DNA from 2 places in the Arthrobacter sp. EM1 genome. Region 2 is predicted to be linked to the other one. Evidence: riboswitches for the same ligand, from Rfam matches in the RefSeq annotation. Region 2 holds a riboswitch; the other holds the start of a gene.

Region 1 (3,749 bases), 1.2 Mb from region 2:
GAAGATTCGGCAACGGGGGACCGGGCGGGCAAGACCAACGTCACGCTGCTGCCGCGGACCATGGTGGGTTCCACGCTAGGCCTGGTGCTTTTCGGCGTCGGGCTGACCATCTTCGCCGGCCCGCTGTTCAAGGTCGCGGACCAGTCTGCCTTCGACATGCTGGACCGGACCTCGTACATCCAGGCGGTCCTGGGCGAAAACGCGCCGGTTCCGCCGAGGCCCGGGCCACAGCCGCAGGAGGCCTCCAAATGAGCCGGAAACGGATCTCGTTGCGGCAGGAACTGCCGCTGCTCGTATGGCTCGTAGTGGTTTGGGGCGCCCTCTGGCGGGACTTCAGCCCCGGTAACCTGCTCTTCGGAGCCCTGATTTCGGTCGTTGTCGCCCGGCTGTTCTACCTGCCGCCGGTGGAACTCGGCGGGCGCTTCAACCTGCTTCGTGCAGTGCCGTTTGTACTCGTGTTCCTGGCCAAAGTGGTGGCAGCGAGCTGCCAGGTCCTGTACCTGGCAGCGGCCAAGGGACCCAAGGTGGTCAGTGCCGTTGTGGCCGTCCCGCTCCGGAGCCACTCTGACCTGCTGGTCACGGCGACCGGTCACGTCACCGCGCTGATCCCCGGCTCCATGGTGGTGGAAGTGGATCGCTCCACATCCACGCTCTATGTGCACGGGATCAACGTCCGCAATGCAGCCGGCGCCGCGCAACTGCGCAAGGACGTCCGCGACACGGAGGCCGGGCTGATCCGGATCATGGGTACCAAAGCCGAAGTGTCCGCACTCAACCAGGAGGTGGGGCCGTGATGGCGCTAGTCCTGACCGTAACCGCGGTGGTGCTCTCGTTGGCCGCCGGCGGGGCGATCATCCGGATCGCGCGGGGCCCGTCGCTGCTGGACCGGGTGCTTGCCGCGGACGTGCTCCTGGCCATCGTGGGGGCGGCCATCTGCATCGACATGGCCGTGAACCGGCACCTGAACAACCTTATGCTGCTGGTGGCGGTATCCCTTATCGGGTTCGTCGGCTCCGTCACGGTAGCCCGCTTCGTTGCCGACCGGAGGGAGAAAAGCAGTGCCTCCTGAGACATTTACCGCCGACACCGTGATCGACGCCGTCTCGGCTGTCTTTATGGTGGTCGGTGCCCTGATGTCCCTCGCTGCGGCGGTGGGATTGCTCCGCTTTCCCGACCTGATGACCCGGATGCACGCAGCCACCAAACCCCAGGTGCTGGGACTGTTCCTGTTGCTGTTCGCGCTGGGCCTTCAAATGCGCACCTGGTGGGTCTGGCCGGTGCTGGTGGTGGCATGGATCTTCCAGCTGCTCACAGTTCCGGTTTCCGCGCATATGGTCGGCCGCGCCGGGTACCGGACCAAGCACCTCCACCCGGAGCTGCTCAGCACCGACGACCTGGAGGCCGTGGTGCAGCAGGCAGCCGGCACCCGGGGATTCACTCACGACGACGCCGGGGACGCCGGCAAACGGTGAAGCTAGAGGATGCGCCCTAGACCAGGTCCTGGGTTTTGGCGAAGCGGGCAACCGCTCGCTGGGTGCCGCGATTGGCGAGTACTTGGATGATGGCGCTGACGGACGCGGAGATCAGCGCAAAAGTCAGGGCCGAGCGCAGGGTGGTGGGGACATCGTCCTCGTGGCCCTTGGGTGGCTTATTGCCGGTGGACTTCTCCCAGACGGTGTCCACGAGCTTGGTGCCGACGTAGCCGGCAAGCAGGCTGACGCCGGCGCCGAGCAGTTTGATGAAAATATTCATTCTTCGCAACTCCTTGCGGGAGGGAAACAGGGCTTCCCCTAGCCTAGCGTTCCTCGCCCGACGGTCCAGTTGGGGACCTGCGGGCGGGGCCAACACCCCTGCCGTCGTCGGAGTCTTGGGTTTAACCTCGGCGTAACCCGGGGGTGGCCGGCGCTCCACGGGTGTAAAGTGGGTCACGCCCACAAGGGCGATTTTTAGATACGACAGGGGAGCGCCGCCGTCGGGCATCACCGGGGAAATCCGGGGAGACCACAGGTGGGCGCTGAGAGTGCGGACAGCCGCAGACCCTCGAACCTGATCCGGTTAGTACCGGCGCAAGGGAGTCGAGTTCTCAGAGTGGCCGGAGCGGCAGCGGAAGCTGCAGGCCCGGGCCACTCTCCCCTCCTGTTCCTCAGGAGGACGATATGACTGATACATCTGCCAAGCCCGGATCCGTACAACCCGGATCAGCCGGCGCGCCCGTCCGGTACAGCCACAACTGGCGTGTGGTGGACATTGTGGTGGCGGCGCTCATTGCGGTTGCCGGCGGCGTGATCTTCTGGGCCTGGTCCCAGGGTGCCAACCTGGTTTCTGCCCCCGTTAATGCGTTCTATCCGCCGCTCACCGGGCTCTACGCCGGAGGCTGGATGCTCCCGGCCGTGCTGGGCATGCTGATCATCCGCAAGCCGGGTGCTGCACTGTTCTGCGAATCGGTGGCCGCCACCGGCGAGCTGATCATGGGCTCGCAGTACGGCACCACAGTGCTGATCTCAGGCATCCTGCAGGGCCTCGGCGCCGAGCTGGTTTTTGCCGCGGTGCTCTACAAGAAGTTCAATGTGCCGTCCTTTCACGGGAAATTCAACCTGCCGGTGGCACTGCTGGCCGGCGCCGGGGCGGGCCTGTTCTGCGGCTTGAATGACTCGTTCCTGCCCTGGGGCTGGAACATCGCTTACGCCTCCGGTGACAAGCTGGCCTACATCGTTTTCACTGTGGTCTCCGGCGCCGTGATCGCCGGCGGCCTGTCCTGGCTCGCCACCCGGGCCCTGGCCAGGACCGGGGTGCTGGGCTCTTTCGCCTCCCGCAAGGCGGCCGCGGAGCCGGTCTTTTCCTGACCCGCGCACACGGCTGATGACATCCTCCGACCGGGTCCGCCCGGCTGCGATCACCGCGCGCGGCTGGGGCTGGTGGCACGCGGGCCGGACCCGGCCCGCAGTCCGCGGCCTTGACCTGGACATTCAGGCAGGGGAACGTGTGCTGCTGCTGGGACCATCCGGTGCCGGCAAATCCACGCTCCTCCACGCCCTGGCCGGTGTCCTCGGCGACTCGCCCGGCGGGGACGCCGGGCGAGCCGCCGAGCGTGCCGCTGGCCGCGGGCCGGCGGACGACGGGGATGCCGAGGAGACCGGCAGCTTGCTGATCGACGGGGCATCACCCCGGGAGCGGCGCGGCCGGGCCGGGCTGATGCAGCAGGACCCGGAGACGCAGGTGGTGCTCTCGCGCCTGGGCGACGACGTCGCCTTCGGGGCGGAAAACCTTTCAGTGCCCCCGGCCGACATCTGGACCCGGGCAGCGGAAGCGCTCGACGACGTCGGACTCGGCCGCCTGCCGCTGGACCACCCGACGTCGGCGCTGTCCGGCGGCCAGAAGCAGCGCCTGGCCCTCGCCGGCATCCTGGCGATGCGCCCCGGACTGATTCTCCTCGACGAGCCCACCGCCAACCTGGACCCGGCCGGAGTGCTGGAGCTTCGTGATGCCGTCGGCCGTTGCCTGGACAAGACCGGCGCTACCCTGGTGGTCGTGGAGCACAGGGTTGCCGTCTGGAAAGACCTCGTGAACCGGATTGTGGTGCTGCAGCCGGGCTCGGCGACGGACACCGCGGTGCTGATCGACGGACCGCCGGACCAGGTCCTGGACCAGGCGCGGGACATGCTCACCGCGGCGGGTGTTTGGGTGCCCGGTTACGTGCCGCAGACCCGGACGCGTCACCGGCCGCGGCCCGCCGGCCCGGCATCGGCCGC
Region 2 (3,749 bases):
CCAGCGCGATGACAGAATCCAGATCGGCGTCCTCGAGGACGGCGTGCTGGCCGAGCACTTTGTCTCGAAGACCCAGCAGGATTCCCTGATCGGCAACGTCTACCTGGGCAAGGTCCAGAACGTACTGCCGTCGATGGAAGCCGCCTTCGTCGACATCGGACGCGGCCGCAACGCCGTGCTGTACGCCGGCGAGGTCAATTGGGAGTCCGTCAACCTCGAGGGCAAGCAGCGCCGGATCGAGAACGCGCTGAAGTCCGGCGACTCCGTGCTGGTCCAGGTCACCAAGGATCCCGTCGGGCACAAGGGCGCCCGCCTCACAAGCCAGATCTCGCTGCCCGGCCGCTACCTCGTCTACGTACCCGGCGGTTCCATGACCGGAATCTCGCGCAAGCTGCCCGACGTCGAACGCAACCGCCTCAAGCGGATCCTCAAGGACCGCCTGCCCGAGGATGCTGGCGTTATTGTGCGCACCGCCGCGGAGGGTGCGTCCGAGGAAGAACTCACGCACGACATCAACCGGCTCCGTGCCCAGTGGGAAGGGATCGAGGGCCAGTCGAGCTCAACTAAGATCCTTGCCCCCGAACTGCTCTACGGCGAACCCGATCTGACCATCAAGGTAGTCCGTGATGTCTTCAACGAGGACTTCTCCAAGCTGATCGTCTCCGGTGAGGAAGCGTGGGACACCATCGAGGCCTACGTCACCTACGTAGCCCCCGACCTTGTCGGCCGGCTGGAGAAATGGACCAAGGACTCGGACATCTTCGGTGCCTGGCGCATCGACGAGCAGATCCACAAAGCACTGGACCGCAAGGTTTTCCTGCCCTCCGGCGGCTCGCTCGTAATCGACCGCACCGAAGCCATGACAGTGGTGGACGTCAACACCGGCAAGTTCACCGGCAGCGGCGGCAACCTTGAGGAAACCGTCACCAAAAACAACCTCGAAGCGGCCGAAGAAGTTGTCCGGCAGCTCCGGCTCCGCGACATCGGCGGCATTATCGTGATCGACTTCATCGACATGGTGCTTGAATCGAACCGGGACCTGGTACTGCGCCGCATGGTGGAGTGCCTGGGCCGGGACCGGACCAAACACCAGGTCGCGGAGGTGACTTCGCTGGGCCTCGTGCAGATGACGCGGAAGCGGATGGGTACCGGGCTGCTGGAAGTTTTCGGCGAACAGTGCGAGGCCTGCGCCGGCCGCGGCATTGTGACCCACGACGAGCCGGTGGAGCACCGCCGCGCCAACGTCGTTGCCGCCGAGCATCACATTCCCCGTGCGGAGCAGCCTGCCCCCCCGCGGACCGAACGCAAGAGCCGCCGCCGCGGACGGGGCGGCCAGGGCACGGACGAACAGTCGGTGCCGGCCGCAGCGCACCCCGAGCCCACCGACGCCGAACGCCATGCCAAGGCCGAGGCGACCCGCCACGCGCTGGCGAATATCGCTGCGGCGGCGCATGCTGCCCATCTGCATGACGATGAAGCGGCCACGGGAGTCGACGCCGGGGTCCGCCAGGCCGCTGTTGAGGCAGCCGTCGAGCTGGCCGCAACGGAGGAGGCTGCCGGACGTCCCGGCGCCGTGCTGACCTTCGGCGGCGAACAAGTCGCACTGCCGTTTGTGGAGCATGCCGACGAGTCGGGTGCGCCCGCGCTGACCATGGACCTGCTGACCGAGGCTTTCGCCCAGCTGGGTGACAGCGGGGAAGTCTCCGCGGCGGATCCCGCTGCACCGGCTGCGAAGGCGGCCGCAGCCCGGACTGCACCGGCGGCTCCGGCGCGTGCCGGCGGAACCGGCCCGGGCCGCGCCCAGGCGCCAGGCTCCCAGACGGAGGCGGCCCCCGAGGCCGGCGCCTCCCGTGCCCGCCGCGGACGGCGCAACCGCAGCGCCAGCCGCGCGCAGGGAGCAGCCAACGAAACCTCGGTAGAGCAGCGCCGGGCGGCGCCGCAGGCTGCCGTTTCGGTACACGAGGCAAAGGCCCCGGCAGCAGCAACAACGCCGGCGGCCAAACCGGCCACAAACGAACCGATTATCCTCGGCGTCGGCGTTCCGGCCTCGGAACTCTAACCCCAAGAAAGTTCGGGAAGGCCGCGGGTGCGGTCCGGGCCGCGTAGCAATACGCCAGGTTCGGGCCGTGCCCGCGACTTCGTTAAAGGATGCGGCTAGGCTTGGTCCCTGACACGGGGTGCCGCGCATCGAGCCGGCTGAGATCCAGACCCGTTGAACCTGTCCGGTTAGCACCGGCGAAGGGATGTCTCCCATGACCGCCGCCTCCCCGTTTCTTCCCGCTGTCCCCGCAGCCCCGGCATCCCGGATCCCGCGGGTGCTCACGATCGCAGGCTCGGACCCCTCCGGCGGTGCCGGGATCCAGGCGGACCTGAAGAGCATTGCCGCGCATGGCGGCTACGGCATGGCCGCCATCACCGCCCTGACCGCACAGAACACACGCGGCGTCAGCGCCATCCACGTCCCGCCGGCAGATTTCCTGACCGCCCAGCTTGACGCGGTCAGCGCCGACATCCGGATCGACGCCGTCAAGATCGGGATGCTGGGGGACGCCGCCGTGATCGACGCCGTCCGGACCTGGCTGGCGAAGGTCAGGCCCGCCATTGTGGTGCTGGACCCCGTGATGGTGGCCACAAGCGGTGACCGGCTGCTGCAGGCGCCCGCCGAATCGGCGCTGCAAGAACTGCTGCCCTACGCGGACCTGATCACGCCGAACCTCGCCGAACTCGCGATTCTGCTCAACGAACCCGTCGCCGGCAACTGGGCTGCGGCGCTGGAACAGGGCAAGCGGCTTGCCGCCGGCACCGGCACGACCGTCCTGGTGAAGGGCGGCCACCTCGACGGCACCGGCGCTGCGGGCGGAGCCGGCGAGCACGGCGACGGCTGCCCGGACGCGCTCGTCAACACCTGCGGGGTCCTGGCCCGGCACGTCATAGTAGTACCGGGGGAGCGGGTCCGCACCAGCAACAGCCACGGAACGGGATGCTCACTGTCCGCGGCGATGGCGACCGTGCAGGCCCGGGTCGGGGACTGGGAGGCCGCCTTGCGGGAAGTTAAGCCGTGGCTGGAAGGGGCGCTGCGCACCTCGGCGGACCTCGACGTCGGCAGCGGCAACGGCCCGGTCCATCACTTCCACCATGTCCAGCATCAGACCGCCCATCACGGTACGGGTGCCGGCGGCGGCGAACTGCACCGGGTCCCTGCCGCGGGTGAATTCGCCCGTGGGCTGCGGGAAACCGCTGCTGCCGACCTCGAGGCCATCTACGGCCTGGACTTCATCACGGCCCTGGCGGACGGGTCCTTGCCGGAGCAGGACTTCGCGTACTACCTCGGACAGGACGCCCTGTACCTGAACGGCTATTCGCGGGTCCTCTCCCGGGCCGCCGCGATCGCACCCACGGAAGACGAACAGCTCTTCTGGACCCGCTCCGCACAGAATTGCCTCAGCGTCGAAGCCGAACTGCACCGGACCTGGCTGCGCGGACGCACGGCGGAGCGGACGCTCGGACCGGTCACCAAGTCCTACGTAGACCACCTTCTGGCCGCCTCGGTCACCGGGAGCTACGGAGTGCTGATCGCTGCGGTACTGCCGTGCTTCTGGCTCTATGCCGAGGTGGGACAGGCACTGCACAACCGGTTCCTCGCCGCGGGTGCGCCGCAATCGCACCCCTACGCCGCGTGGCTGCGCACCTACGCCGATCCGGAGTTCGCCGACGCCACCCGGCAGGCCATCGCCCACACCGACACCGCA

Evidence for each region. A riboswitch is a leader RNA that binds a small molecule or an ion and turns the genes downstream of it on or off. The one in region 2 is predicted to bind thiamine pyrophosphate.
Region 1: linked by a shared signal. The riboswitch ahead of QI450_RS15190 (ECF transporter S component) and the one ahead of QI450_RS09535 (bifunctional hydroxymethylpyrimidine kinase/phosphomethylpyrimidine kinase) in region 2 are both predicted to bind thiamine pyrophosphate.

The regions. Positions count from the first base shown of each region.
Region 1 covers NZ_CP124836.1:3,277,220-3,280,968, reverse strand. The annotation lists gene QI450_RS15215 (Na+/H+ antiporter subunit D) at 1-252, shown strand, start outside; gene QI450_RS15210 (Na+/H+ antiporter subunit E) at 249-794, shown strand; gene QI450_RS15205 (monovalent cation/H+ antiporter complex subunit F) at 794-1,069, shown strand; gene mnhG (monovalent cation/H(+) antiporter subunit G) at 1,059-1,472, shown strand; gene QI450_RS15195 (DUF4235 domain-containing protein) at 1,489-1,752, opposite strand; TPP riboswitch at 1,948-2,091, shown strand; gene QI450_RS15190 (ECF transporter S component) at 2,157-2,843, shown strand; gene QI450_RS15185 (ABC transporter ATP-binding protein) at 2,860-3,749, shown strand, end outside.
Region 2 covers NZ_CP124836.1:2,072,318-2,076,066, reverse strand. The annotation lists gene QI450_RS09540 (Rne/Rng family ribonuclease) at 1-2,059, shown strand, start outside; TPP riboswitch at 2,164-2,261, shown strand; gene QI450_RS09535 (bifunctional hydroxymethylpyrimidine kinase/phosphomethylpyrimidine kinase) at 2,253-3,749, shown strand, end outside.